DNA from 2 places in the Flavobacterium sp. HJSW_4 genome. Region 2 is predicted to be linked to the other one. Evidence: riboswitches for the same ligand, from Rfam matches in the RefSeq annotation. Region 2 holds a riboswitch; the other holds the start of a gene.

Region 1 (15,733 bases), on a different contig from region 2:
AGAAAGTACAGTTGGAACAGGAAGCGGACCGAGTGAAAGCCCAGAAGACGGTGCTCTTTACACGCCCGCGACAGGTGTGCAAAAAGATAGTGTAAAAGCCAAAAAAGATAGTATTAAACGTAAAAAGAAATAGCATTATATAAAAAGTAGTTGAAATTGTGTAAAAATTACATTTGTTTAAAAGACTATTTTTATAAAATAATACAAGGAAATATTTATTTAAAAAATATATGATTATGAAAAGGCAAATAAAAATGAAACTTGCTTTCTTAATTCTTCTAACAGGATTAGCATTTTCTTGTAAAAAGAATGAAAGCACTACAATAGATTCATCTGAAAATGATTCTATTGAAAAAACTTTTGATACAGTTGGACCAGAAGTAGATACAATTAATATGGATACAACTGCAACAGTTAAAGCTGATACGATTACGAAATAATTATTCGGCAAAAAAATATGAAAAAGCTGAATCTTTATGATTCGGCTTTTTTGATTTTAGAATGCGATAAAAGAATTCAACGAATGTTAAAAATAAAAACGTTTTTCTCTATATTTGAGAAAGAAATTAACCGTTTAAATTCCTTTTTTGCTATTGAAAAACTTTAGAAAATCCCTTTATTTAGTACGATAATGGAGCTAATAAATAATTTAGATCTTTTTCAGACCGTTTTTAATTCTGCACCAAATGGAATTGCAGTTTTAAAGTCTTTGTACGATAATAAAGACAAAGCCCAAGATTTTTCAATATTGTTGTTTAATGATCGTATTATTAATTGGATCGATGATAAAGATTACAAGGGCAAACGATTCACCAAAGTTTTTTCTAAAATTAAAGGGACGAATATTCTAGAACAGCTTATAGAAGCATCAGAAACTGGAATTACAGCCAATTTTGAGCAATGGTATGGAGAAGAAGCTCAAAAAAAATGCTTCAGATTTACTGCCGTAAAACAAGACGATGTTTTGGTGGTGACAATGGAAGATATCACCGAAAAAAAACATGCCGAAACAGCTCTTAACAATGCATTGCTTGATGCAGAAAAACAAAAAAGACTATACAATTCTATAATAAACGGAACTCCCGATCTGGTTTATGTATTTAATCTTGATTACAAATTTACGTACGCCAACAAAGCTTTGCTTAATATGTGGGGCAAATCGGCAGAAGACTCAATCGGACGCGGATTAAGAGAAAATGGTTATGAAGATTGGCATGCCGAAATGCACGAAAGAGAAATAGATACCGTTGCTGCCGAAAAAAGATCGATTAGAGGAACCGTTTCTTTCCCTCATGCTGAATTAGGGAGAAGAATTTACGATTACATTTTAGTTCCCGTTTTTAATGAAAAGGGAGAAGTAGAACTTGTTGCCGGAACAACGCGAGATATTACGGAAAGCAAACAAGCAGAAGAAAAATTGCAGCAAAGTGAGAATCGTTTTCGAAAAATGATTCACCAAACGCCAGCTCCAACTTTAGTGCTTAAAGGTGATGATCTTGTTATTGAACAGATCAATAAGCATATGCTTCAAATGATAGGTCGCGGTGAAGAAATTGTGGGAATGCGACTGATTGATGTTTTGCCTGAACTCGAAGGGCAATATGTTTGGGAACAGGTTTTGAAGGTTTACAATGAAGGAATTCCTTTTGATCAAAGTGAAGTTCTCGTGCCTCACAATCGTACAGGAGAATTAAAAGACTACTATTATAATTTGGCTTATCGCCCGTTGATTGAAGACGGAGAAATAACCGGAATGATCCAGGTAGCCGTTGAGGTTACGCAGCAAGTTGTCGCACGTCAAAAAATGGAAGAAAGCGAAAGCCGTTTTCGAGCTTTAGTCAATGCCTCTTCAGATTTGGTTTATCGCATGGATGCTGATTGGATGATTATGCAAAATCTAGAAGGAGACGGGCGTTTGACTAATCAAAGAGAACGTGGGATTAATTGGCTGGACAAATTTATTCATACTAGCGATTTGCAAATGGCGGTTCATCTTATTTCTAAATCGATAGTTGAAAAATCCATTTTTGAAATGGAACACAAAGCCATAAATGAGGATGATTCTGTTAAATGGATTTTTTCAAGAGTGGTGCCGATACTAGATGAACATGAAAAGATTATTGAATGGTTTGGCGCGTCGAGTGATATTACTTCGCAAAAACAACTTCAAAATGTTATCGCAGAAAGCGAAGAAAGATTTAGACAACTCGCAGATTTGGTTCCTCAAATTATTTGGACAGCCAATTCAGAAGGTTTTGTTGATTACTATAATAGCCGTTGGTACGAATATACAGGTTTCGAAGAACATGAATTTGGAGATCCAAGCTGGATTTCAAAACTGCATAAAGATGATGTTTATTTAGTATCAAAAACTTGGTACGAAAGTGTTAATGCAGGAGTTCCTTATCAGCTTGAATTTCGTTTAAAGAATGCTAGCACAGGAGAATACCGCTGGTTTTTGAGTAAAGCGCTTCCTATTAGAGATAAAGAAGGTGTAATTACCAATTGGTTTGGAACTTGTACGGATATTCACGAACAAAAATCGATTACCGAAAAACTAGAAATTCTGGTCGCAGATCGTACAAAAGAACTGCAAAGATCCAATGATGACTTACAGCAGTTTGCCCATGTTGCTTCGCATGATTTGAAAGAACCTGTTCGAAAAATAAAAACCTTTTTGAGTCGTCTGGAAGATCACATGGAAGGACAGTTTGACGAATCTTCATCAAGATATATTGAAAGAATTCATGTCGCGGCAGATCGTATGTTTAATATGATTGATGGAGTGTTGGCGTATTCTAAAATGAATGCAGATTCGCAAAAAGCAACAATTGTCGATTTAAATGAAGTCATTAAAAATATAGAAACCGATCTTGAAATTGCACTTCAACAAGCAAACGGCAAGATTTATTTTGAAGAGCTTCCAATTATAGAAGGCGCATCGGTATTATTATATCAGCTATTTTATAACCTGATTAATAATTCTATAAAATTTGCTCAAGAAAACGTTCCGCCAGAAATTAACATCACTGCGACAGAACAAATTGAAGATGGAAGTAAAGTAGCCATAATTACGGTAGAAGATAACGGAATTGGCTTTGATCTTGATCAAACAAGACGTATTTTTGAAACGTTTACTCGTCTAAATTCGAAAGATCGCTACGAAGGAACAGGTTTAGGTTTGTCACTTTGTAAAAAAATAGCCGAACGCCACGGCGGAAGTATTACCGCAAGCGGAATTGCTGATAAAGGCGCAATTTTTATTATAACACTGCCATTCGAACAAAAAGTAAAAGACATTTAATTATGGAAGGAAAGATGATTTTATTAGCTGATGATGATACAGATGATGCAGAAATGTTTTGCGAAGCGCTGGCAGAAATTGATGAAAGTATTGTTTGCCATTGTTCGGAAAACGGCAGTGGAGTATTAAATATGCTGAAAGATCAAGAGAAAACTCCAAAGGTTGTTTTTCTGGATTTAAATATGCCAGTTATGAATGGCTGGGAATGTCTAAAGCAATTAAAACAAGAGGAACGTTATAAAGATATTCCTGTAATTATGATTTCTACCTCTTCACATAAAAATGACATGGACACTGCGGCCAATCTTGGAGCGGTCTGTTATTTTGTGAAACCAAATACTTTTAAAGATCTCAAACAAGCGTTGGGATTAATTACGTCAAATCTAGAAAACGGATTAAAAGAGACGCTTCCAAATCTTGAAAAGAACAAATATCTGCATGTTTTTCTTTGAGAATAAAGATTACATTTCGGAAAAACGTATGAATTGTTTTTATAAAAAGAAAGATGAATTCAAAATAATAATTTATCTTAATTTGTTGATTTTTATTGTTTTGTGATGGTTTAAAAGCATTTCTAAATAAAAATTTTAAAAAAATATAATTTAAATTACACTAATTCGGTAGAATTAATATATATTTGTATTACAGAAAATTTAAATAATGATACTTATCCAGAAAGACTGAGGGAATAGGCCCATTGAAGTCTTAGCAACCTGTTGCCGAATAAGGTGCTAAATCCTTCCGCTGTGTGCGGGCAGATAAGAAAGATTTCTCCGTAAATCTGTTTAAGATCATCCATATTAAAATCTTTATTATGAAAGCAGAATCAATTTTGTACAGCGGTTATGAACTCTTGAATTCCATTTTTGAAGAAAACAGCTTTGCCTTTTTCTGAATGAGAAAACAGTAGTCTTTTCCAGATTCCCTTTATAAAATAAAAATAACGCTAATGGCTTTTGGCATTGGCCTGGAATTCTTTTGTCTAATCTTAAAAAACTAAAAATAAAATGAAAAAAATACTATTAGGTTTTGCTTTGCTTCTTGGAGCTTTTCAAACTCAAGCTCAGGAAAATAATTTACAGTTAAAAGGAACTGTTGTCGACACCGTGGCGCAATACGTTTACTTGCAGAAGTTTCACAATAAAATGTTTACTACAATTGATTCGGCTAAAGTAAAAGACGGAAATTTTAGTTTTAAAACAAAAGTAAAAACACCAGAATTATACGGTTTAAGCGTAAATACAGAAAGTTCGCCTTTGTATATTTTTCTTGAAAAAGATCCGATTACGGTAAAATTGAGTCCGAAGAAATATTACACGGGTTCTGTGGTTGAAGGTTCGGCTTCTCAAGATTTATTCGAAACCTATAAAAAGACGAAAGACGTTGAAATCAGCAAATTCATAACAGAACATCCAAAATCTATAGTTTCGGCTTACGTGCTTTACAGAAATTGGTCGTACAGATTATCGCCAGAACAAATCACTCAAAATATTGCTTTATTAGATAAAAGCCTTCAAAATATTACTTACGTGAAAGAACTAAAAGAACTGGTTACCGTTTTAGACGGATTAGCAGTTGGTAAAAAAGCCCCTGATTTTACCGCTAAAGATCCAGATGGAAAACCAGTTCGCCTTTATGAAAATTTAAAAGGGTACACTTTAGTCGATTTTTGGGCATCTTGGTGCGGTCCATGCCGAAAAGAGAATCCGAATATCGTTGCTGCCTACAAAGAATTTCACGATAAAGGATTCAACATTGTAGCAATTTCTTTAGATAAAAAGAAAGAAAATTGGATAAAAGGAATTCAAGATGATAATCTAACATGGACACACGTTTCTGATTTGCTTTTCTGGAACAGCGCCGTTGCAAAATTATATGGAGTGAGAGCAATTCCTGGAAATTATTTAATTGATTCTAAAGGAATAATCGTTGCGAAAAACCTACATGGAGAAGAATTGCAATCGACTTTAAAATCTCTTTTGGAGAATAAAATTTGATAAAAACACATAATCTTGTCATCCTGACGAAGGAAGGATCTCCACAAGAAACTCCTCAAAGAATGTAACTAATCTTTGCGGAATATAGGACGAAGATTCCTCGTTCCTCGGAATGACAATATTGGGTAAAGCCTATTTAAAATACAATTTAGTTAATTTAAAATGATAAGGATATGAATGCTATTGAGCCAACAACAAAACCAACAGAATCTGAGTGTTACTTCTCTAAGTTTAGAGAAAATACAGTAGGAATTGACCATATTTTCGAATCGGTTTATGGAGAACAAAATCTAGTTTATGCAGACTGGGTTGCCAGCGGAAGATTATACCGCCCGATTGAAGATATAATGCTCAATAAAATTGGTCCGATGATAGCCAATACACATTCATTTTCAAGTCAGACAGGAAAAACGTCTACGTATGCTTATCAGCATGCGAGAGAAATTATAAAGAAATCGGTTAATGCCAGTTCATCAGATGTTTTGGTAACAACTGGAAGCGGAATGACGGCAGCTTTATCTAAACTGCAACGCATTATTGGAGTTAGAAGAAACTATGAATCTGAAATAGATAAACCAGTCGTTTTTATTACGCACATGGAACATCATTCGAACCAAGTTCCGTGGTACGAAATTAATGCAGATGTTGTAATTCTTTCTCCTGATGAAAATAATTTAGTTGATCCAAAAGTTCTTTCAGAAGAAATAAAAAAATATGCTGATAGAAGTTTAAAAATTGGTTCGTTTACAGCTTGTTCGAATGTTACGGGAATTATCACGCCTTATCACGAATTGGCCAAAATTATGCACCAAAACGGCGGACTTTGTTTTGTAGATTTTGCAGCTTCGGCACCTTATGTAAAAATAGATATGCATCCAAAAGATCCTGAAAAACAATTGGATGCGATTTTCTTTTCTCCTCATAAATTTTTGGGCGGACCTGGAACTTGCGGTATTTTGGTTTTTAATGAAAAATTATACCAATCTGATTTTCCTGATAATCCTGGTGGCGGAAATGTAAAATGGACCAATCCGTTAGGAAAATATTGTTACAGCGATGTGATTGAAGTGAGAGAAGATGGCGGAACTCCAGGTTTTCTGCAAGTGATTAGAACTGCTTTGGCTTTAGAATTAAAAGAGCAAATGGGCGTGGAGAACATCAAAAAAAGAGAAGAAGAATTGCTTGATCTTTGTTTTTCGAGGCTTCAAAAAATAAACGGATTATCCATTTTAGGAGATTTAACCACAGAAAGAATTGGCTGTGTTTCTTTTGTGATTGAAGATATTCACTACAATTTGATTGTTAGACTTTTAAATGACCGTTTCGGAATTCAGGTTCGTGGTGGCTGGTCGTGTGCGAGTACGTATGCGCATTATCTTTTTAATATCAATGAAAAGAAATCGGCTGAAATTACAAATGAATTATTGCAGCGAAATCAGACCAATAAACCAGGTTGGGTTCGTTTGTCATTGCATCCAATTATGAGTAATGAAGAGCTTTTTTACATCTGCGACGCAATTGAAAAAGTAGCTCTGAATTATAAAAAATGGAAGAAAGATTATGAATATAATTCGGTTTCCAATGAATTTGAAAATCCGAAGATTAAAGATAACATCGAAAAAGATGTAAAAGAATGGTTTAAGTTAGTTTGAGTTAAGTTAGTTAATAGTAATCCTAACAGGTTTTTAAAACCTGTTAGGTATCTTGAAAAGATTATTTAATCGATTCGATGATTTTTTCTCGGTGTGCCAATCCCCAATTAACTAAGGTTTCTGTAACAGGAAGTACGGATTTGCCATATTCGGTAATTGCGTAAATAACCGTAGCGGGTTTAGTATCTTGCTCGGTTCTGGAAATGAGTAAATTGGTTTCAAGTTCCTTAAGTTCTTTGCTGAGCATTTTAGCCGAAATTCCATCAATTTCACGTTGCATTTTTTTTAAATGAATGACTTGATGAGTTCTATTAGTTAAAAACCTTAGAATCATTAATTTCCATTTTCCACCTAAAACATCAAGACTGTCCCGCATTGCCATAAGTTCTTCAGAACAATTGGCTTCGCGAAGGACTCCGTTATCATTAATTTTTGCCATACTAGTTTCTCTTTGGTAACCGGTTACCTCGGGTTAACCCATAACAAAAATAAAATATTACGGCGATACTTTTGTAAACTAAATTGATAAAAATGAAAGCAATAGTATTACAGGAAAACCGTGAATTTAGGCTGGAAACAGTTGAAATTCCACAACCTAAATCAAATCAGATTCAGGTAAAAATTATGGCTTCAGGTTTTAATCCGATTGATTATCAAATGACCGAAAACGGCTCAGAAAGAAAGTTGATTCATTCCCCAATTCTAGGACGTGAATTTTCGGGGATAATTACGGCAATTGGAAGTGAAGTAACTGAGTTTAAAATTGGCGATGCTGTGTTTTGCGGATCAGGAAGTATGGGTTCAAACGGAACTTATGCAGAATATATTTGTGTTCCAGAAGGAATTGCAGTCAACAAACCTCAGAATATTTCTTTTGAACAAGCGGCAGGAATTCCATCAGCGGGACTTACCGCTTTGCAGGCTTTTAAACGAATGGATGCTTCTTTGACTGATTCGATATTGATTACAGGAGCGGCTGGAGGGGTAGGTAATATTTTTATTAAACTGCTTATCGCGAAAGGTTTTTCCAATTTTGTAGTTACCGCAGGAAATGAAGAAAGTATCGCTTCTTTGGTTGATCTTGGAGTGAAAGCAAAACAAATCATCAATTATAAAAAAGAAGATATTTACGAAACGGCTCTTTCTTTAAACGAAAATAAAAAATTTGATATTGCTGTAGATTTAGTTGGAAATAATGTCGCTGAAATTGCCGCAAAACTCCTAAAAATAAACGGAATTTATATTGATGTCACCAATTTTTCGACTCCAGAATCACGCGGAATTCTTTTTTCAAGAGGAGCTTCAATTTATAATATTTCAAATTATGCGTACGGAATTGAAAAACAATACAATTATTATAAAAACGGATTAACAGAATTAAGCCATTTAATAGAAAATGAAATAATTAGTCCGCCCAATATTTCTATAGTTGGAGAATTGAACAAAGAAACTGTTGAGAAAGCGCTTTCAATTCTAAAAGAAAATAAAACAAGCGGCAGAAAATTAATAATGAAGATCAATAAATAATGAAAACAATACCAAGAAGAATCGTAACAGGTTTACGAAACGGAAAATCAATTATAGAACAAGATGAAATTGTTACGAATGTCTCAGAACATTTTCCTGGATTAATCATTTCAGATATTTGGTCAACAGATTCGACACCCGTAAAATTTGAAGAAAAAGTTATTGAAAATACTGCTTTTCCGAACACGCCAAAAAATGGAAGTTATTTTCGTTATGTCCAGATTCCGCCCGATAAAGATTTGGGTGTGATAGCCAAAGAAGGAGAACCGCATCCTTTAATGCATCAGACAGATACTTTAGATTATATCATCATTATTTCAGGCGAAATTTACTTGATTGTTGATGAAGAAGAAACCTTGCTGCAAGCCGGAGATATTGTAATCCAGCGTGGAACCAATCATGCTTGGAGCAATCGATCCGATTCGCCATGCATTCAATTGGCTGTTTTGCTGGATGCGTCTAAAACTGAAAAATAAAAATTATACGCCGATAATTACATGTTGATTTATTTGTAAATCGTATCGATCAGAAATTGATTGATGCGATTTTTTTGTTTTAGCATAGGCTCAAAAATACCTCAAAATGGTTTCATTTTATAAGATGAAACCATTTTGATTATTTATATTTAAAGTTTTGATTATTAAAGTTTTAAATTTAATTCGAAAATAACTGCCTTAAAAAGAATTTCTAAGCCTCTACAGAAAGTTTGCTAAATAATATTGATTACAAATTCCCAAAAAAAAAGCAAAACTAAATCAATATAATCGAATGAGTTATTGGCAATTTAGAGTTTTAAATTTAAAACATTTGACTCTGGTTTTATTGTGCTGCAGCTGTAACTTAGGTTTTGCACAGCAAGATACGGTCAGTCTTGCATCTGCAAAAAAAATAAGGCTCGACGAAGCAATTTTATTAGGAATTAAAAATAACCGGCAACTAAAACTGGCAAATGCTGATTTGGCAATTGCGAATGAAAATGTCGGCCAGGCTAAAATTGCCAAAATGCCAAGGATCGGTTTAAACGGCGGTTACAATTATATCGGAGATCCAAAATTGTATGAAGGATTTTATGAAAACCAAATTACCGTCAATTATTACAATCATCAAGCATTTGCCAATATTATTTCGTCATTGCCCATTTACGCTGGAAATGCCATAAATACAAGAATTAATCAGCAGGAATTAATTACCGAAATGCAGCAATCAGCAGTGAAAATGACAGAAGCTGATGTTAAAAACGCGATTACGGAACAATATTTCACGCTCGAAAAACTATATCGTCAAATTGAGGTAACGAAACAAAATATCATTAATACCGATATTCGAATCAATCAATTAAAATCTCGTGTAAAGAATGGTCAGAATTTGACGAGCGATCTTTTAAGAACCGAATTACAGCAATCTAATTTTAAAGTTTCGGTTTTTAGAAGTACCAATACGATTGAATTGATCAGTAATTATCTGGATATCTTAATCGGTTTTCCGACGAATACTATTCTGAAACCTGAAGTCGCAGAAAGTATGATCCCGACAGAAAACATGAATCTGCAGCAAAGTTTAGAAGAAGCTTTTCAGAATAGAGAAGAGATCAAACGCGCAGCTGTAAAAATCAAATTATCAGAATCTTCATTGAGTTTAACTAAAAGCGGATTTAAACCGAACTTAAATGCAAATCTTATCCTCAATACAGAATATCCAGCGCAATGGCCTAATTATGTGAATGTATTGAATTATTGGGCGGCAGGACTTTCTTTAAACTGGGATATTTCTAGTTTCTATAATCTGAAACATCGCATAAGCGGAGACAAATTAGAAATTGATAAAAGTAATATTGCCTTAGAAGTTACTAAAGATCAGATTTCTACAGAAGTTAAAAATGCCTTCGTCAGATATGCGGAAAGCAAGGAAAACATCAAAACTTACAAGAAAGATGTAGAATTATCGATGAGCAATTATAAGATTGTAAAAAGCCGTTATGACAACGATTTTGCTTTAATCAGCGAAATTGTCGATGCCGAATTACAACTAAATAATTCTAGAATTTCACTCGTAAACGCCAATTTAGATTTGATTATTCAATATTACTCACTTCAATATGCGATGGGCAAACTTTAATTTATCTTGTTATGAGCGAAGTAGATACACAAAATGTAGTAATTCAGAAAAGTGAAAAAAGGAGAAACAGAGTTCTCACCATTCTGTCTTTTGTTTTTCTAATTGCAGGAGGATTGTGGATTTTAAGTTTATTCTTTGATTTCAGTTCTTATGAAACTACAAATAACGCTCAAGTCGAAGCTTACATAAACAACATTGCAGCGCGCGCAACAGGACACATAAAAGAAATAAAATTTGAATCGAATCAGCAAGTGAAAAAGGGAGATACGTTGGTTGTTTTGGACGATGAAGAATATATTATCAAAGTCAAACAAGCAGAAGCAGATTTGGCTATAGCTGAAGGAAATTTGCATTCGCTACAGCAAAATATAACGACTTCAGTTTCCAATCAAGCCTCTGGAAAAGAGAAATTAGCAGGAGATTTGGCAAGCTTAGAAAAGGCTCAAAAAGATTATCAGCGCTTTAAAAATATGTTTGCAGATTCGGCGGTAACGCGAAATCAGTACGATCAGGTTATTTCCAAATTAAAATCGGAAGAAGCTTATGTTAAGGCGGGAAGAAAAGGTTTGGAAGCAAGCAGTTCGATTACCAAACAGAGTTCGATTAATCTAGAAGCGGCCACAGCAACAGTTGCGAGAAAAAAAGCAGATTTGGATGCAGCAAAATTGCAATTGTCTTATACGGCAATTATGGCGCCTGCCGATGGTTTTATTGGAGAACGAAATTTGTCTATTGGCGAATTAATCAATGCCAATCAAACTATTGCTACGATGGTTCTGATGGAGAAATTATGGATTTCGGCGAATTTTAAAGAAACCCAAATCGAAAAAATAAAGCAAGGTCAAGAAGTTACCATTACGATTGATGCTTTGGATGGAAAAGAATTTAAAGGGAAAGTGGCAGGTTTTTCTCCAGCAACAGGAGCTAAATTTTCGATGGTAGAACCAGATAATTCAACAGGAAATTTTGTAAAAATAACACAACGAATTCCAGTTAAAATTGAATTTGAAACTCCGTCTAAAGAGCTTCAGGAAGTACGACCAGGAATGAATGTAACGGTTGAAGTAAAAAAGTAAAAGATGTTTGCAGGAAAAAAAAGGAGCCTTTTCACACTGACAGGATTATACATTCTGACGATTCCTTTTTTTAACGGATTGAATGTTACCACTTATGATAATTCGCAGATATTAGGACATTTTGGACCTTCTACAAGTGCTTTTAGTTATGCGGTTTACATTCCCATTTTTGCCATGCTCGCTTTTTTGCCTTTAGGATTAAAATTAGGAAAACAAATCAAAGTTCGAACTATGATTTTATCAGTTTCGTTTTTATCGCTTTTATTTAATACCGCTTCATTGTTTGCACCAACAATTGCGTGGTTTGTTTTATGTCGTTCGCTTTTGGCAATAGTTTCGATCATTGGAATATTTGCTTCAATGGTTCCTATTTTATTGAAATACAATCCAGCTTTAAATATGGCTTTGATGTACGGCATTTTTCAATTTATACAAAAAGGAAGTCAGCATTTGTATCAATATTTAGGAGCGCATTTTGTGAGTTTTCATAACTGGACATTCGGAGTTTATTTTTTGAATGTCAATTTTTTAATCTGCATTATTCTGGCTTGGTATTTTTACAAAGCCGATGTTGCGCCTCTTAAAACCAAATTTCAATTTGATTGGAGAGGTTGGATTATCATGATTTTATTTTTTACAATAATTCTTTTTTTATGTGCCGAAGGACAAACGAGAAATTGGTTTAGCGATCTTAAAATAACTTTTGCTTTCGCATTTTTATTTATTACGGCAGGAATTTATATGCTTCATGTTCGTTTTACGGCAGAACCTTTAATAAATCCTGATGTTTATAAATTTAAGAATGTTGTAGCAGGTGCATTTTTGATGTTTTATATCGGAATAATGAACGGAACAGGAAGTGTCGTAACAGGTTACATGACAAATGTTCTCGGATTTGATCCTGTTCTTGGAGCTGTAACGCATCTTTCATTATTGATTGGATTATGTATTTCGATTCCGCTTTCAACTTATCTTTTATACAAACGCATTTATCTCGCTACCATTTGGGTAATAGGTTTTGCCTGTTACGGAATTTATCATATTACGCTCTTTTTCAGATTCTATCCAGGAATTGATGCATCCGATTTTTATCTGCCTTTAATTTTTAAAGGATTAGGAATGGGATTTATTTTTCCTGTTTCGCTGCTTTATATCTCAGAGGGAGTTCCGCCACAATTGAGCACTTCGCGCATGATGACCGGAATTATAGCTCAGGCAATTTTTGCTTCTTTATTGGGCGGAGCTATTTTAGGAACTTTTATTTCGAATATGAATGTGCAGCATAAAACAGGTTTGAGTCAGCAATTGAGCGCCATAAACAAACAAGCTGAAAGTCAGCTGGAAAATTCAAAAAAGAAATTTTTATTCATGGGATTATCGGATGCTGAGGCACAAAAAAAAGCAGAAAAAAGCCTTTCCAACCAAACTTCGCAAGCTTCTATTTTATTGGCTTACAAAGATATTTATCTCGTCATGTCGGCAATATGTTTTCTGCCCATTTTTATTATTCTGCTTTTTAAACTTTGGCGAAGACCAATTGGAAGAGTAGAAGTTGAGCCGATACCGATTTGAGGGTGAAGAGACTAGAAAGAAGAAAGAGACAAGAAGCAAGATTATAAAATATAGAATTTTTTCTTAGGCTTTGGAATTTGAAATTTAATATTATGATAGCAAAAAAAGATCGTTTTTTATATCGTTTTTGGACTCGAGAAAAGGGACTTAGCGGGATGCTGATATTGCTGTGTATCATGCATTTTATTGCTATTCCGTTTTTTGGAGGTAAATCTCATTTTATGGTGGCTGTTAATATATTTTGGATGCTGTTTCTCTTTGCAGGAATTGTAGCATTGTCCAAACATAAAAAACAAGCTATTAGTCTTTCTATAATTCCGATTCTGTTTCTTATCATTCAATGGATCAATTATTTAAACCATAACGTAATTATTCTATTTGCCGATCTTGTTTTTTCGGTTGCTATTATGCTTCTTTTGATCACTTTGGTTTTAGTAAAAGTTTTAGAGCCAGGTCCTGTAACAACCTATCGCATCATCGGATCAATTGTGGTTTACATGCTATTGGTTCACTTTTGGTCGACGCTTTATTTATTTCTTTATAATCATATTGAAGGTTCTTTTCAAATAGCCGAATCAAAATTTGAAAGTAATAGTGATCAAGCTAGTTTCCTTTATTTCAGTTATATCACGATGACTTCGACAGGTTATGGAGAAATAGTGCCTTTGCATCCTTTGGCTCGTTCGCTCGTCCAGATTGAAGTTTTGACAGGCGTTTTGTATCCCGTCATCTTAATTGGAAGATTGGTTTCAGATGCAAATTTTGGGGCTGGCAAGAAGTGAAATGAAAGATGCTAGAAGAAAGACATAAAAGTATAACGTAGGCTTTGATAGCTAACAATTTATCATTAACAATTCACAACTCACAATTTTAAAAAAAAACATAGCCATGAACACATCTAATTCGAATAAGAGAAAAGAACTTTTTGAAACTATTTTGCAGTTATTTTTCATTTTCCTGATTGTTGGATTTTGCCTTAAATTGCTGTTGCCTTTTTTTATGCCAATTCTTTGGGCGGTAATCCTGTCGGTGGTATTTTATCCTTTATTTAATTCATTGCAAAAAATCTTAAAAGGTCGAAAAGGATTGGCTTCGGTTATCATTACTATTTTGATTATTGCTATAATGTTAGTGCCTTTAATTTATTTTCTGAAAGCAGCAACAGGCAATTTCTTAGAACTTAAAAATAGTTTTGAAGCAGGAACATTAAAAGTTTCGCCGCCAGGGCCTTCTATAAAAGAATGGCCAATAATTGGTAAACCGCTTTACGAGTTTTTACTTTCGATGTCGACAGATTTGGAACAAGGTGTTGTGAAATACCAAGATCAGATAAGAGAATTGACTTCTAAAATTATGGCGAGTATTTTGAGTTCTGGTGCCGCATTTCTACAGTTTATTTTATCTATAATTATTGCGGGAATTCTATTAGTATCGCCAAGTTCAAAAGCTTTTTTTATGAAATTCCTTAAAAAAATTGCTGGAAATGAAGCTGAAGAAATTATGACCATTTCCGTTTCTACCATTTATCAAGTTGTAAAAGGAATATTGGGCGTTGCGGTTATTCAGACTATTATTCAGGCGATTGGATTGTTTTGGGCTGATATTCCGTATGCTGGAATTTTGACTTTGATCTGTCTGATATTTTCAATTTTACAGATTGGACCAATTATAATTAATATCGGAGTTATCATTTTTCTTTTCTCAACAGGAGATTCTGGTTATGCTATTTTTTGGACGATATATTTCATCATCAGCGGATTATCAGATAATGTTTTGAAACCGCTTTTACTAGGAAAAGGCGCGCTTGTGCCAATGCTTGTGATTTTTCTAGGTGTAATTGGAGGTTTTATCATGTCAGGTTTCATCGGATTGTTTGTTGGGCCAATTGTGTTTTCAATAGGTTACAAACTGTTTGTTGCTTGGTTGGACGACAATGCAGCGCCTGTCGAAGAACCTGCAGAAGATATTGAGATTGTCTAAATTATAAATTATAAATTGTGAATTGTGAATTGCGAGTTACGAGCTACTCTGAACTTTGTACTCTGCACTTTTAAACTTGAATTAACAATTCACAATTTATAATTCACAATTAAAAGAAGTATTTTTGCAGGATTATAATTCTTCAAAAATGAAACGTTCAGGCACGGCAGATCTTCCTTTACATTATGGACATGTTCCAATGTGGCTTGCTGAACGAATGTCAAAGCTTGGTTTTGCTATTGTTGAAACTATCGCGATGGAATTTTCTACTGCTGAAGTTATAAGTAAATTGAGCAATCCGTTTTGGTTTCAGAGTTTTGGAGCTGTTATGGGAATGGATTGGCATTCTTCTGGAATCACAACTTCGGTGCTTGGAGCATTGAAGAAATCTGTTAATCCGCATTCGAAAGAACTCGGAATTTATATCTGTGGAGGCAAAGGAAAATATTCTATGGCAACGCCGCAGGAACTTTTATTTGTTGGAGAAAAAACAGGTTTGGATGGAGTTAA
Region 2 (15,733 bases):
AACCTTTTTGTTTGCTGGATCTACAGCAAAATCATTAAACTTACGTCCTTCTATAGAAACTGTTGCAGGATTGTAAATCATAAGTTCGTAATCTGAAGAACTTCCATCCCAAGTTGCACCAATATTGATTAGTTTTTTATCATCTGTATAACCAACAGCATAAGACGATTCGAAAGCTAATTTTCCATCTTGCACTAATTTACCTGAGCTGTTAAGTTTAAAAGAAGCGGCTCCTTCATCATCAGTACTTAAAGCAAAAAATGTATTTTCGATAGGAAAACAAGTTCCGTTTTGCTCGATTCCAACTCCTTTAGCGCTTATTTCGCCAGTCATTAACTGATCTAAAGAATTGAAATCAAGAATATACTGCGTGTAATCGTCAAGCCAGTAAGAGGCAACATATTTAGTACCATTTATCGTTGGTTCAGTTGTTTCGGTTGAATCATTGTCACTGCTACATGAAAAAATAGAAAGCGACAGACAAGCCAATGCAAAGCATTTTGCAAATTTGTTTACAAACATGATTTAAAGTATTAAGGTTATTATTATTTAATTATTGAATAAAGTATCTGAACTTAACAGAGAAAGAGCGACCTGGTTTTTGAACTTTAAAATAGTCGTATACCTTTACATCTGTGATATTTCTGCACTCAAAAGCTAGATTATAGGTTCCGTTGAAGAAAGAATAAGCAATCATTGCATTTTGGGTAAACTGTTCCGGAATTGCCTTTTTAGTTTCTAAACTTCCCAAAACTGGCCACGTCAGATAAAAATCGTCAATGTAATTTGCACTTGCGTTTAAAGAAAGTCGGTCTCCTTTATATTTGATATTTTTAAAATTGAAAGTCAGGTCGGCATTTCCAAAAAAGATTGGAACGTTTGGCAATTGTGCATCATATAGTGCATCTGGACTTGTTGTTCCGGTTTTAAATTTGTTTTTATTGAGACTTTTTTGGTAAGTACCATTGACTTCGAAAGTAAGCAGATCTTTATATCCATATCTAAAAACTCCGTCAATACCTGTAATTTGTACGTTTTGAAGGTTTTCAAAAATGGTTTTATCTCCGTCTTGTTTCTCTCTAATGAAATCTTTTGCTTGTCTGTAGATCAAACTTGTTTCGGCACTAAAATGATTATTAGTTTGCTGGGTAAGAAAAGCCAATCCAAAATTTGCATTATCGCTGCTCTCTGGTTTCAATTCAATATTACTGTTGATTGTTAATCCGTCGCCCAGCATTTCTGTCGCTGAAGGCAAACGATAAGCATGTTCGAATGAAGCTTTTATCTGAAATTTATCTGATAAATGATACGCCGAACTCGCTCCATAACCATAATTATTGGACGATGCAGATTGACTAATCGAATTGGAAACCATTTTGGTAGACAAATCATACATCTTACCAAAAGCAGAAATGGCAAGTCGATTATCTAAACCGCTAAAATTGTAGCCAAAACCTAAAATGCTTTTGTCAATAGTTGGTTCACCTAGATCAACGACTTTTAGAAACTCTTCTGTTGCCTTTCTTTTGTATGCTAAATACGTATAATTTAAAGCAATAGAATGCTGACTATTTAATTGATATTTCAAATTAGACGTTAATTGTGCATTTGCCTCATCGTATACATAAATTGTTTTATTGCCCAATTCTCCTTTGTCTCCTGCATTGGCAAACTGTCTGTAAACGTAATTTCCAGTCCAATCGTAAACTCTTGAAGAAGTATCTATAGAACGATTATTTACTAAAGCATAAGTAGAATTAATATTCAAAGACAAGCCTTTAGTAAAAAGATTATCCTTTTTATATTTTAAAGAAGTGATAAAACTTTCACTGTCTGTAAAAGCCTGACCAACGACTTTCTGCATGGTTCTTCCCTGCTGAATTTCTTTTTTATTTCCTGCCATTGCAAAACCAACAAGCAAATAATCTGCAAAACTTCTGTTCTTAAATCCAGCTTCAGCCATTATTGTTCCTGACTTGTATGCATCGTGAAAGTGTCTGTATTTCTGCTCTGGCAAAAACTTAGAAGTGTTTTTATCTACCACACTTACATCAACTTTATAATCATTATCAGAATAATTAGCAAATGCATTAATGTTGGCAATAAAACCATCTCTACCAGAAAATCTAGTATTCACCGCAGCTCTGTGCGTATTAAACGAACCATAACTGTAAGAAGCATCAATATAACGATTTACATTTTTGTTCGTTACGATATTAACCGCTCCACCCAATGCATCAGCACCTAATTCTATTGGCACAACACCTTTGTAGACATCAATTCGTTCCGCCATATTTACTGGAATATTATTCAGCGTAAGCGCAGATCCATAACTATCCATTGGCACGCCATCTAGGAAAAACTTAACCTGACTTCCTGAAAAGCCATTTAGAGAAAAATTGAAAGCAGAACCTAATCCTCCGTATTCGCGAATACGAACTCCTGTAGTTTTATTCAAAACCTGATTTAAATCTTGAGATGTGTTGTATGTTTTTTTAAGATCGACTGCCGTAATATTATAAGCCTGTTCTCGAACGCGTTGCACTTTCGATTTACCTGTTACAGCCACTTCATTTAAAGCCGCCATATCTTCTTGAATGGTAATATTTTCAACAGTTTTACCGCTTTCTTTTAAAGTTATTGCTGTTTCTGTTGCTTTATAACCTGTATACGCAACCACCAATGTGTAATTGCCTGGTGCAAGGGTAAATTTGTATTCACCTTTACTATTAGTTAATGTCGCATAAGGCGTTCCTTTTAGCGCAACCGAAACTCCTTCTTGCGGTTTTCCAGCATTTAAAATGACTCCGTTTAAAATCGATTTGTTCTTTTGTGAATACCCTTGAAAAGAAGTTAACAGAATTGTAATCAAGAGCAATAATCTAGGTAATTGCATTAGAATTTTTTGATTTTGAAAATTAAAGTGTCCCAAATTTAGGGTCTTCACCAAGTTTTTCCAAGTTTATTTTTAATTATTCTAAATAAAAACAGTATTTAACTTTTAAAGAAGAAATTCAATAAAAAAAATACGCTTTCTTAAGAAATAATTAAGATTACATTAATTTTACCTTAAAAATTAAAACACCAAAAGTTAAATATTCATACATTGTTTTAAATGAAATCGAAATAAAAAGCATAAAAAAAGCCCGCTTATCAAATAAACGGGCTCTTAAATCATGCGGTATAATATTAGATTTCCATATCCAAAATCGTTTCTTTCATTTCTTCAATAACTAATTTAATATCTTTTTCTGTCGTTCGCCAATTTACAAATGAAGCTCTAATTCCTTTTTTGTTTTGATAAACTGTTGGCGTCATAAATACTTTTCCAGTATCATTTAAAGCAGATAAAAACTCACTTACTTTTTCCTGATTGTGTTCTCCCTTCAGCGTAAAACAAACATTATTTAGACGAATTGGAGCTAACAACTCAAAACCATTTTCTATTAAAGCATTTCCAAAATGCAAGGCCAATGTGGTACTACTTTCAATAATGTCTCTAAAACCTTCTTTTCCATACGCTTTAAGCGAAAACCAAGCAGGCAACGCACGCAAACGACGTGAATTTTCAGGAAGCACATTCAAATAATTAAAATTCTCTAAAGGATTCCCTAAATAAGGTGCATTTGAATTCTGAAACGTTTCAATCTGTAAGTTGACGTGATCTTTTTTAATTAAAAAGAAAGCGCTTTCATAAGGAACATTTAGCCATTTATGACAATCAATTGTAATACTATCTGCTCCTTCCCAGCCTTTTACCAAATGATTGTATTTGTCTGAAACCGCTGCAAAACCACCAAAAGCTCCATCAACATGCCACCAGAAATTGTATTTTTCCTTTAATGCTGCAATGGCTTCAAAATCATCAAAATCGGCAGTATTTACAGTTCCTGCACTTGAAATCAAGATGAAAGGTTTTCCGTTTAACTTCTTAATATTTTCTTTTAAATCAGCAATATCAAGTGCTTCACGGTTTCCTTCAATCGTTTTTACCGTGGTGTAATTCTGGCTTCCAATTCCTAAAAGCGATAAACATTTTACAGAAGAAGAATGCGGTGTCGCCGTTAGAATATTAACTGTTTCTGAAATCCCGTTTTTAGCAAAATCTTTTCCAAATTGTTTGCCATACCATTGTCTGGCAACTCCAAGCGAAGTAAAGTTTGACATTGTCGCGCCAGTAACAAATCCTCCCAAAAATGTATCTGGAAGATCTAAAAGTTGCAGCAATAAATTGATTGTTTCAAATTCTATTAATGCCGATGCGCCTCCTTGTGCTTTTATGGCCTGCGTATTTTGATCGTAAACAGCCGCAAGCCAATCGCCCACGATAGAAGCTGGAGTTGAACCGCCTGTTACAAACCCCCAATATCTTGGCCCTGAAGAAGAAACCATTAAAGGAGCCAATCTTTCATTAAACTCTTTTAAAGCATTAATAGAACCTAATCCTAATTCATTTAAAGTCGTTTTTGGATCAATTGTATAGGTATTTGACGTTGGAATATTTTCGATATCATTCAGAAAATCAATTCCTTGTTGTTTTGTTTTTTCTAAAATATTTTCAAAATCGTTAAGATCTTGCTGTAATATTGAATTCATAAGTTTGTTGTATTAGTTATGTTGCGCAAATAGCACAGATATTATTAGATTTATAAAAAAGTGTATTTAAAAAGAGCGCTCTACCACTTGGTTTTCTCGGAAAATCGAGAAACTAGCATTGACGAAATCACGTCACCATTTGCATTTAATAAAGTTGCAATTGGATCAACTAAAGTCCCTAAAATCATAGCAACGGGCAAAGCTTGTTCCATCGGAAAGCCATAAACGGTAATGGCAAGAACTTCTCCAATGTAACCGCCATTTGGAATTCCTCCTTCAACAATGGAAACGATTACTGTAATTCCTAATGCCAAAAGAATGGTTGAAGGTTCTGTGAAGTCTTTTCCAAACATGGCAAACAGAAAAGTAATTTTTAAGATGGACGACATACTTGAACCGTCTTTATGCAAAGGCGCTCCAAGCGGAATTACGAGATTTCGAACATGCGCAGGAATTCCCATTTTTTGTGCTGCATCCAAATTTGCTGGAATTGTTGCAATACTACTGCAAGTTCCTATTGCAGTTAATGAAGGCGTTATATTATTACTCCAAAAAACTTTAAAAGCCCGTTTCCCGCCCGCTATAAAAGCATATAAACTGAAAAATGTAAAGAAGTAAAAAATACAAGCGGCATAATAAACTGCCATTGGTTTCGCGTAAACGCCAAACAATTGTGGCCCGAAAATACCAACCTGATAAGCAAAATAAGCTCCTAAACCTATTGGTGCAAATTTCATGATGATGTTTAGCAATTGCTTCATGACTTCGTTTCCTGAATCTAGAAAGCTCTTGAAAGCATTTCCTTTTTCTCCTGATTGCAAAGTGGCAAAGCCAATTAAAAACGAAAATATAATTAGAGCCAACATGCTTTTTCTTGACAATAATTCGAAGAAATCATTTGTCGTAACCAATTTTGCAATCTGATCGCCAACAGATCCGGATTGAATATCTTCAAAAGGAACTTTCGCAATGGCAATATCTTCATGAATTGGAAAAAGATAAACGGCAAAAATCATGACGATTGCAGAAATCAAAAGTGTACTTAGGAAAACCAAAATCATTATTCCGAATAGTTTTCCGAGTTTTTCTTTTTGTTCCAAATTCGCAACCGACGAGCCAATTGTAAAGAAAATCAACGGAATAATAGCTGTGAAAAGTAAATTCAGAAAAATATCTCCAATTGGTTTTATAACCAGAACTTTTTCTCCGAAAACTAATCCAAAAATACTCCCAACTATAATACCTCCAAGAAGTAGAAGTATACTGCTGTAACTTTGTAGAAAATTGATTTTTTTAGTTTCCATAATGATAAAAGGATTATTTAAAGTTCAGCAACCTTTAGTTTTAAACACATAGAAACATAGATTTTTTTCTGGAAAAGATGTTTGAAAGAAACTAGTTTCTAACACATAGTCCTGAAGCTTCGGGATGTATTTGTGCAAGTGAAACCTCTTTATTGATTCCAATAAACTATGTTTCTATGTGTAAAAAATTTTGTGCTGTCCTATTTCTCTAGCACTATTGTAGTAAAAGCTCTGTCAACCAATTCGCCTGTTTTGCTTTTTACTTTTTCGGTCTGCGTTTCGGTGTAAACAATTTGAAAAGCGGTTTTCCCAATTAATTGCTGCGCTTTTTCTGTGCTGTAAAGCTCAAATTCAAATTGAGTAAATGGTAATGTTTTCATGAAATCTTCTTCAGCAAATGTCAAGCAGAAATTTCCATTTGGTTTTAAAACTCTGTAGATTTCTGAAAGCAATTCTTCTGGCTTCTGCCAAAAATAAATGGTATTTACTGTGAATATTTTGTCAAAAGATTCATCTTCAAACGGAATTTTATTTCCGTCATAAATCGAAAAGAATGCCTGTTTTTGAGAAACAAAATTTCTATTAATCTGGCGTGCTTCCTGAAACATCAATTCAGACATTTCAAGTCCGTAATATTTTAGGTTTTCTGCTTGCTCGAAAAGAAATTCAACGTGGCCTGCGTTTCCGTGACCTAATTCTAGAATTTTATTTTCCTTTGAAATATTTAGATTTTGAATGGAATGTTTGGTCATATTGATGTTCGTTTCGTTCATCATATTTCCCATTTCGATTCCTTTTTCTCCCGATGGATGTTTTAACTGAGAAGCGATGGCTTGTAATTCTTCATTTTTCATAATACGAAAATTTTAAACTTCTAAATTAAACAATATCTTAATTCAAATTCCAAATTTTGAAAATTCCAAATTCCATTTTTTTGTCATTTCGACGAAGGAGAAATCTTCGCAAGTAGCTCCGCAAAGTTTTTCAATCTTTGTCGATTTAGCAACGGAGATTTCTCCTTCGTCGAAATGACAAACTGTGCCGACAACTTTATCAAAGTTTTAAACTTTGACAAAGTTCTATGCGCTTGCAATTAAAAAACCTGACTAGCAATCTGGCGAATATTCTCAGATTTACCCATTGAATAATAGTGTAAAAACGGAACTCCGGCTGCTTTTAATTCTAATGACTGCTGAATCGCCCACTCGATTCCGACTTGTTTGATTTCAGCGTTATTTTTGCATTTGTCCACCGCATCGATTAAATCTTCAGGCAAATCGATTCTGAAAATTTGTGGTAGAACTTGTAAATGTCTTTGAACGGCAATTGGCTTAATTCCAGGAATAATCGGAATTGTAATGCCCATTTCTCTTGCTTTTTCTACGAAAGCAAAATATTTAGCGTTATCAAAAAACATTTGCGTAACTACATAATCAGCTCCGGCATCTACTTTTTCTTTTAATCTTTTTAAATCAGATTGTAAAGAAGGAGATTCTAAGTGTTTCTCTGGATAACCTGCAACACCAATACAAAAATCTGCTTTGTTATCAGCATCGATTACTTCATGCAGATATTGCCCGCAGTTTAGATCTTTAATTTGTTTTACTAAATCAATTGCATAATGATTTCCACCTGCTTTTGGTACAAAAGACTGTTCATCTTTCATTGCATCGCCACGAAGTGCCATTACGTTATTGATTCCTAAATAATGACAGTCAACCAGCATGTATTCGGTTTCTTCTTTTGTGAAACCACCGCAAAGCAAATGCGGCACCGTGTCAACATTGTATTTATGTTTTATAGAAGCGCAAATTCCAAGCGTTCCCGGACGCATACGAGTCAGTTTTTTGTCCAAAAGTCCGTTACCTTTATCAATGTAAATATACTCCTCACGAGAAGTCGTTACATCAATAAACGGCGGATTAAACTCCATTAACGGATCAATATTATCGTATAATTCCTGAATACTTTTGCCCTTTTGAGGCGGAATAATTTCAAATGAGAATAATGTTTTTCCTTTGGCGTTTTCTATATGTTCTGTTACTTTCATTTTAAGTCTTAAAGTTGTAAAGTCGAAAGTCGAAAGTCTTTCCTTTCGGACTTTAGACTTTGGGCTTTAGACTAATTAGTTTGCTATATTTAGGATTCAACTAGTTCTAAAGTCAAAAGTCTTTCCTTTCGGACTTTATGACTTTCGACTTTATGACTAATTTTTAATCTGCTATATTAGGATTTAACCATTTCATTGCATAATCAAGCGGGACATTTCGGCGTTTTGCGTAATCTGTAACTTGATCTTCTTTTATTTTTCCTAATCCGAAATATCTACTTTTTGGATTTCCGAAATAATATCCTGAAACTGAAGACGCTGGCCACATCGCCATACTTTCTGTCAGTTTTACTCCTGTTTGTTTTTCAACATCTAAAAGCTTCCAAATCGTTGGCTTCTCTAAGTGATCCGGACAAGCTGGATAACCCGGAGCAGGACGGATTCCTTTATAATTTTCTTTAATTAATTCTTCGTTTGTTAAAGCTTCTTCTGAATCATAGCCCCAGAAATCTTTACGCACTCTCTCGTGAAGATATTCGGCGAAAGCCTCTGCAAAACGATCTGCAAGCGCTTTAACCATAATCGAATTATAATCGTCTAAATTCTTTTCGTATTCTGCTGCCCATTCATCTACACCAAAACCAGTTGTTACACAGAAAGCGCCCATGTAATCTTCGATTCCGCTTTCTTTTGGAAGAATAAAATCGGCTAAAGCGATATTTGGAGCACCTTTCGTTTTTTGTGATTGCTGACGAAGCGTTAAGAATTTCTCTAAAACTTTTCCATTTTCATCACGCAATTCGATATCGTCGTCATCAACCTGATTGGCAGGGAAAATTCCGTAAATACCTTTTGCCTTTAGTTTTTTCTCTTCTAAAATGACTTTCAGCATTGCCTGAGCATCGTTAAAAACAGAAGTCGCTTGTTCACCTACAACCTCATCGGTCAAAATTGCTGGATATTTTCCATACAATTCCCACGTTTGGAAGAATGGCGTCCAGTCGATATACGGAACTAAAACATCCAATTCAACTTCGATTGTTTGCGCACCGATTACTTTTGGTTTCACAGGAGTATATTCGCTCCAATCTAATGGTAATTTATTTTTACGCGCATCTTCGATCGTCAAGAAGTTTTTGTCTCTTGAACGATTTAAAAACGTTTCTCTAAACGAATCGTATTCTGCACGAATATCTGCTGCATATATTTTTCGATTATGATCTAACAGGTTTCCTGCAACAGTAACGGCTCTCGAAGCATCGTTTACGTGAATTACAGTTTCTCTGTATTGAGGCGCAATTTTCACGGCTGTATGCGCACGCGAAGTTGTTGCTCCACCAATCATAATCGGGATTTTAATTCCTTGTTTGTCTAATTCTTTGGCCAAATAAACCATTTCGTCAAGCGAAGGCGTGATCAATCCGCTTAATCCGATAATGTCTACTTCGTGTTCGATTGCCGCTGCAATGATTTTCTCCGGAGGAACCATTACACCTAAATCTACAATCTCGTAATTGTTACAAGCCAAAACTACCGAAACGATGTTTTTTCCAATATCGTGAACGTCACCTTTTACAGTCGCCATCAGGATTTTTCCGTTTCCAGATTTGTCTCCCGCTTGTTTGCTCGCTTCAATAAATGGCAATAAATAAGCAACCGCTTTTTTCATTACACGAGCCGATTTAACAACCTGAGGCAAGAACATTTTTCCGCTTCCAAATAAATCTCCAACCACATTCATTCCCGTCATCAAATTGATTTCGATAACTTCAATTGGTTTTGTAGCTGCCAAACGCGCTTCTTCAACATCTTCTTCAATAAAAGCATCAATTCCTTTTACCAAAGAATGTGTAATACGCTCCTGAACAGTTCCAAAACGCCATTCTTGAACCGCTTTTTCGTCGCTTTTTACTTCGCCTTTTACATTTTCTGCAAAATCCAAAAGTCGTTCTGTAGCATCGTCGCGTCTGTCTAGAATTACGTCTTCAACGTGTTCTAATAAGTCTTTCGGAATATCATCGTAAATCGTCAACATTTCTGGATTTACGATTCCCATCGTCATTCCTTCTTTAATGGCGTGGTATAAAAACACTGAGTGCATCGCTTCACGAACAACGTCATTTCCTCTAAATGAGAATGAAACGTTACTCACACCACCACTAATGTGCGCGTGAGGCAAGTTCTCGCGAACCCATCTTGTTCCTCTAAAAAAGTCCAATGCATTCAGGCGGTGTTCTTCCATTCCTGTTGCAACTGGGAAAATATTCAAATCGAAAATAATATCTTGCGGAGGGAAACCTACTTTGTTTACCAAAATATCATACGAACGCGCACAAATTTCCACACGACGATCGTAATTATCAGCCTGCCCCACTTCGTCAAAAGCCATGACAATAGCGGCAGCACCGTAACGTTTGATTAATTTAGCATGATGAATAAATGCTTCTTCTCCTTCTTTTAACGAAATCGAGTTGACAACACTTTTTCCTTGTACTACTTTCAGACCCGCTTCGATAATTTCCCATTTCGAACTGTCGATCATAATCGGCACTCTCGAAATATCTGGTTCTGCAGCAATTAAGTTTAGGAATTTGGTCATAGCAGTTACACCGTCCAACATTCCTTCATCCATATTAATATCGATGATTTGCGCTCCTCCTTCTACCTGCTGTCTTGCAATATCAAGTGCCTCGTCATACTTCTCTTCTTTGATTAATCGAAGGAATTTTCGCGAACCCGTTACATTCGTACGCTCACCAACGTTTACAAAAACGCTTTCTGGCGTAATAATCAAAGGTTCTAATCCTGATAATACAAGGTCTCTTCTTTTTTCTGTCATTTCTTTTTTAAGTTACTAAGATCCTGAGATACTAAGGTTCTAAGTTTTTTAATCTATATTTTTTAGGTTTTTAAGCCTGTAATCTTTTTATTTTGGGCGTGATTCGCCGCGGCGAACCGGGCTATCCGTTACAAGTCCTCGACCAATTCCGTTGTCACTGCATTGGTCTGCGGGCTTTTCACTTCTATCCCTCACGCAAACTCGGTTTCATAAGAAGTTTTATGTTCTTCTAATTTATTTCCACTTCCATTTTCCTAAATACTCAGCTTTTACATCATCATATTCATAATATTTAGTTTTTGTAAAACCCGCTTTTACAAGTGTTATAGAATCGGGTTTTAATTCTCGTAAAATAATAAAGTGTCCTTTTTCTGGATTATTTAAATCATATCTTACTTTATAAAATTTATTTACAAGATTCTGATCTGCTTTAGCTGCTCCTCCTAAAATCTTTTTATTATCTACATAAAAGCAATATCTTAAAAAACTCGATTTACCTGACTTTTTAATTCTCAAAGTAAGTCCTATTGTTTCTCCTTTAAATGTCTTTCCATATTCATGATTTCTTTTCTCTCTGCATTCTGTAAAAACTATGACTGAAAGAAGGGAAATAATAAAAGGGACTATGAAATATTTAAGTCTATTATATTGCTTCATTGCAATTTCTATTCAAACGTTGGCGCTACTCTCGGCTTATAATCCTTTGCAACCTCAGCCATTAAACGAATATGATCTGGAGTTGTTCCGCAACAACCACCGATGATATTGATTAAATTATCCTCTAAATATTCTTTAATGAATACCTGAGTTTGTTCTGGCGTTTCATCGTATTGTCCGAAAGCGTTTGGCAATCCAGCATTTGGATGCGCCGAAACATTAAAACTTGTATGCTGTGCTAATGTTTTCAAATACGGTTTCAATAAATCGGCTCCTAAAGCGCAATTGAAACCAACACTCAATAACGGAATATGCGAAACTGAAATCAAAAAAGCTTCAACCGTTTGCCCAGAAAGTGTTCTTCCTGAAGCATCGGTAATCGTTCCTGAAACCATGATCGGAATATCGATATTACGTTCGTCTTTTACTTCTTCGATTGCGAAAAGTGCTGCTTTTGCGTTTAACGTATCGAAAATCGTTTCTACTAAAAGTAAATCACAACCTCCGTCCATTAAAGCTTCTACTTGTTCTTTGTATGCAATTCGTAAATCATCAAAAGTTACGGCTCTGTAGCCTGGATCGTTTACGTCTGGTGACATACTTGCCGTACGGTTTGTCGGCCCTATTGAACCTGCTACAAAACGTGGTTTATCTGGATTTTTTGCTGTGAATTCATCCGCAACTTCTCTCGCCAATTTAGCCGATTCATAGTTTAGTTCGTAAACCAAATCTTCCATGAAATAATCGGCCATACCGATTGTGGTTCCAGAGAATGTATTGGTTTCTACGATATCTGCACCCGCATCAAAATAGGCAGTATGCACTGCACGAATGGCGTGTGGCTGTGTCAGGGATAATAAATCGTTATTTCCTTTTAATGGATGCGGGAAATCTTTGAAACGCTCGCCACGGAAATCTTCTTCTGAGAAGTTGTAACGTTGTAACATGGTTCCCATTGCTCCATCAAGGATTAGGATATTTTTCTTTATTGCTTCTTGAATTGTAATCGACATATTCTTTTCTTTTAGATTCTAAGACCCTAAGGTTCTAAGATGCTAAGTTTTTTTATTATTAATTCCAAAAATGCACTATTGCTGGCTCATTAGCCCCGATTGAAGTGGAAATCCTTTTATCCGCCGCGGCGGACAAAAGATTGCAACGAAAAGCGGGAACTATTGACTGCAAAAATGCGCCAATGATTCGCTCCTTACCGAAATTGCTTTCAGTAAATTATTTGTATGTTGTCTGGAAAAGTTTTAGGAAATACGAGAATGTATTTGTGTTATCTATCTTAAATACTGTGTTTTTACAGTAAAAAGTAGAATTTAGCACCTTCTTTATAGTAAAGGGTTGCTAAGGTTTCATCGGGTCTATCCCTCCGCCTTTCGTGATAACGAACAATAAATTTTAAGAACAGTGCAAAGGTATGAAATGGCAATACGATTTGCAAATGTTTTTTTTAAGTTGCTAAGATTCTAAGACACTGAGTTTCTAAGTTTTCCTTTTGGAAATTTATATTTTAAACAATCAAGCTCCGGAGGAGTATAATATTTATAGAAAATAATAACCTAACATAGATAAGCTCCAGCGGAGCGAAATATATGCCGCTCCGCTGGAGCTCTTTTCTAACGCATAATTTCTAATCTATAAATATTTCATCCCTCTGGGATTCTCTGTGATGAATAAAAAAAGCTCAAACTTATAGTTTGAGCTTTCTATATAAAAATCTTAGTAGCTTAGAAACTTAGCCTCTCAGCAACTTAAACAATCGCTTTAACAACTGCCTTAGGAGCTTCTTTACGAGTTCCGTCGAAACCGTCTACTCCAGATACTGTCGTATATTTCAATACGTATTTTTTACCTGGGTTGATGATTTGGTATGCTGCCTGACACATTAAAGTCGCTTCGTGGAAACCACAAAGAATTAATTTTAATTTTCCAGGATATGTATTTACGTCTCCAATGGCGAAGATTCCAGGAATGTTTGTCTGGTAATCTAATGCATTATTAACTTTAATTGCATTTTTCTCGATTTCTAATCCCCAGTCTCCAATTGGACCTAATTTTGGTGTTAATCCGAAAAGTGGAATGAAATAATCACAATCGATTTTACGGTGCGCTCCGTTTTCTTCGATATCCAAAGACTCTACGTGTTCTGCTCCGTTGATTCCGATAACTTCTGCTGGAGTGATTAATTTGATTTTTCCAGCTGATTTTAATTCTTGTACTTTTTCTACAGAATCTAAAGCTCCTCTAAATTCATTTCTACGGTGAATTAAAGTTACTTCTGAAGCTACGTTTGCTAAGAAAATTGACCAGTCTAATGCTGAATCTCCTCCTCCTGCAATAACAACTCTTTTATCTCTGAATTTCTCAGGATTTTTGATAAAGTATTTTACTCCTTTATCTTCATAAAACTCGATATCTTCGATAAGTGGTTTACGAGGCTCGAAACTTCCTAAACCTCCAGCGATTGCGATAACTGGCGCGTGGAATTTAGTTCCTTTATTAGACGTTACAATGAAAGTTCCATCTTCTTGTTTTTCGATTGTTTCTGCACGCTCTCCTAAAGTAAAACCTGGTTCAAACTGCTTAATTTGCTCTTGCAAACCGTCGATTAGATCTCCAGCTAAAACTTCTGGGAATCCAGGAATATCATAAATTGGCTTCTTAGGATATAATTCTGAAAGCTGTCCTCCTGCTTGCGGTAAAGCATCTAAGATATGACATTTTAATTTCAATAATCCTGCCTCGAATACGGCAAATAAACCTGTTGGTCCTGCTCCAATTATAAGTATATCTGTTTTAATCATTATGTTGTTGTTTATAATCATTCTTAATAACGCAAAGAAACGAATAAATCCTTGTACTTTCAATGATTTTTATCATTTATTTCTTCCCGAAACTTTTTTACTCTTTATTTTTTAATGAAGAAGTGATCTCATTCATTCTTTTAACCTTTTCTTCAAAATTGCCTTTTAGTGTCTTTCGGTATTCATTGAGATTTTCAACCATTTGATTGATATCTTCTGGAATTACTTCTTCGAAAAACTCCCGAAGCCTTTTGGCTGTTGTTGGCGATTTTCCGTTGGTTGAAATGGCAATTTTTACATTTCCTTTCGTTACGATTCCGCCCAAATAATAATCACACAAATCTGGCGTATCGGCGATATTGCAAATCAAATAGCGTTTTCTAGCTAAATCGTACACTCTTTTATTGACTTCAAGATTATCTGTACAAGCGATTACCATGTGGCGCTTTTTGAGCATTTTCTTTTTGAACTTCGATTTTGTCAATTTTATCGAAGGATGCTGCTCTGCTAGAATTTTTATTTCTAAATGAAATTCTTTTGCTACTACCTCTACATTTGCATTCGGACTTGATTTCAACAAGAAAGAAAGCTTTTCCAGACCTACATTTCCTCCACCTACAATCAATACATTTAAATTGTGAAGCTTTAGAAATATTGGATATAATTCGTTTTGTTCCATTTTAATTTATTTTCATCCAATCAAAATTAGATGATTTTCTTCAATCGATCATTTTTTTCCAACGAATTGGTTCTGACGGAACATTTTATCCAACTCCTTTTTTTGACAAAATTCTTCGTAAAATCCTTTTAATTTATGGCTTTCGCGAACCACTTCGCCTAAAACGATAATGGCTGGAGAACCTAATTCTTTTTCTTTTACGATTTCTAAAATAGAATCGACTGTTCCTACGCCAACTTTTTCTTCTGCTGTTGTTCCGTTTTGAATGATGGCAACTGGCAGATTTCCTTTGTTTTCTTTTTGAAACAAATCGATAATCTGAGGCAGTTTGTGCATTCCCATCAAAATTACAACTGTTGCAGAAGATTGTGCTGCCAAAGCTACATCTGAAGATAATTTTCTATCTGATGTTGTGCCGGTAATCGCCCAAAAGCTTTCTGAAACGCCTCTTTTTGTAATCGAAATTCCTTGACTTGCTGGAACCGCCACTACAGATGAAATTCCTGGAACGACAATCGTTTCAATTCCGAAACTTTCTGCAAATTCTATTTCTTCGCTTCCTCTTCCAAAAATAAACGGATCGCCGCCTTTTAATCGAACTACATTTCCATACGTTAAAGCATTATCTACAATCAATTGATTGATTTGATCTTGCGAGTAAGCATGGTTTCCAATTCTTTTTCCAACAAAAATCTTGATGGCGTTTTTTGGCGCGTAATCCAGAATTTCTTCGTTAGCCAAGGCATCGTATAAAACCACATTAGCTTCAACCAGTGCTTTTACAGCTTTTAGCGT

The links. A riboswitch is a leader RNA that binds a small molecule or an ion and turns the genes downstream of it on or off. The one in region 2 is predicted to bind S-adenosylmethionine.
Region 1: it holds a riboswitch for S-adenosylmethionine, as region 2 does, so the genes downstream of both, ACE01P_RS21995 (redoxin domain-containing protein) here and ACE01P_RS19805 (homocysteine S-methyltransferase family protein) in region 2, are expected to answer to the same signal.

Annotation. Positions count from the first base shown of each region.
Region 1 is NZ_JBHNPP010000038.1:9,979-25,711, reverse strand. It holds gene ACE01P_RS22015 (hypothetical protein) at 1-133, shown strand, start outside; gene ACE01P_RS22010 (hypothetical protein) at 237-440, shown strand; gene ACE01P_RS22005 (PAS domain S-box protein) at 632-3,304, shown strand; gene ACE01P_RS22000 (response regulator) at 3,307-3,756, shown strand; SAM riboswitch class I at 3,969-4,069, shown strand; gene ACE01P_RS21995 (redoxin domain-containing protein) at 4,312-5,301, shown strand; gene ACE01P_RS21990 (aminotransferase class V-fold PLP-dependent enzyme) at 5,475-6,953, shown strand; gene ACE01P_RS21985 (winged helix-turn-helix transcriptional regulator) at 7,015-7,392, opposite strand; gene ACE01P_RS21980 (NADP-dependent oxidoreductase) at 7,485-8,480, shown strand; gene ACE01P_RS21975 (cupin domain-containing protein) at 8,480-8,956, shown strand; gene ACE01P_RS21970 (TolC family protein) at 9,249-10,595, shown strand; gene ACE01P_RS21965 (HlyD family secretion protein) at 10,607-11,671, shown strand; gene ACE01P_RS21960 (MFS transporter) at 11,675-13,243, shown strand; gene ACE01P_RS21955 (ion channel) at 13,336-14,025, shown strand; gene ACE01P_RS21950 (AI-2E family transporter) at 14,132-15,223, shown strand; gene ACE01P_RS21945 (DUF763 domain-containing protein) at 15,372-15,733, shown strand, end outside.
Region 2 is NZ_JBHNPP010000027.1:159-15,891, forward strand. It holds partial or broken gene ACE01P_RS19765 (hypothetical protein) at 1-522, opposite strand, end outside; gene ACE01P_RS19770 (TonB-dependent receptor) at 554-2,896, opposite strand; gene ACE01P_RS19775 (pyridoxal phosphate-dependent decarboxylase family protein) at 3,190-4,596, opposite strand; gene ACE01P_RS19780 (dicarboxylate/amino acid:cation symporter) at 4,677-5,900, opposite strand; gene ACE01P_RS19785 (class I SAM-dependent methyltransferase) at 6,101-6,754, opposite strand; gene metF (methylenetetrahydrofolate reductase [NAD(P)H]) at 6,994-7,950, opposite strand; gene metH (methionine synthase) at 8,114-10,789, opposite strand; gene ACE01P_RS19800 (hypothetical protein) at 11,024-11,446, opposite strand; gene ACE01P_RS19805 (homocysteine S-methyltransferase family protein) at 11,455-12,459, opposite strand; SAM riboswitch class I at 12,726-12,843, opposite strand; gene ACE01P_RS19810 (NAD(P)/FAD-dependent oxidoreductase) at 13,207-14,259, opposite strand; gene ACE01P_RS19815 (bifunctional precorrin-2 dehydrogenase/sirohydrochlorin ferrochelatase) at 14,357-14,938, opposite strand; gene cobA (uroporphyrinogen-III C-methyltransferase) at 14,987-15,733, opposite strand, start outside.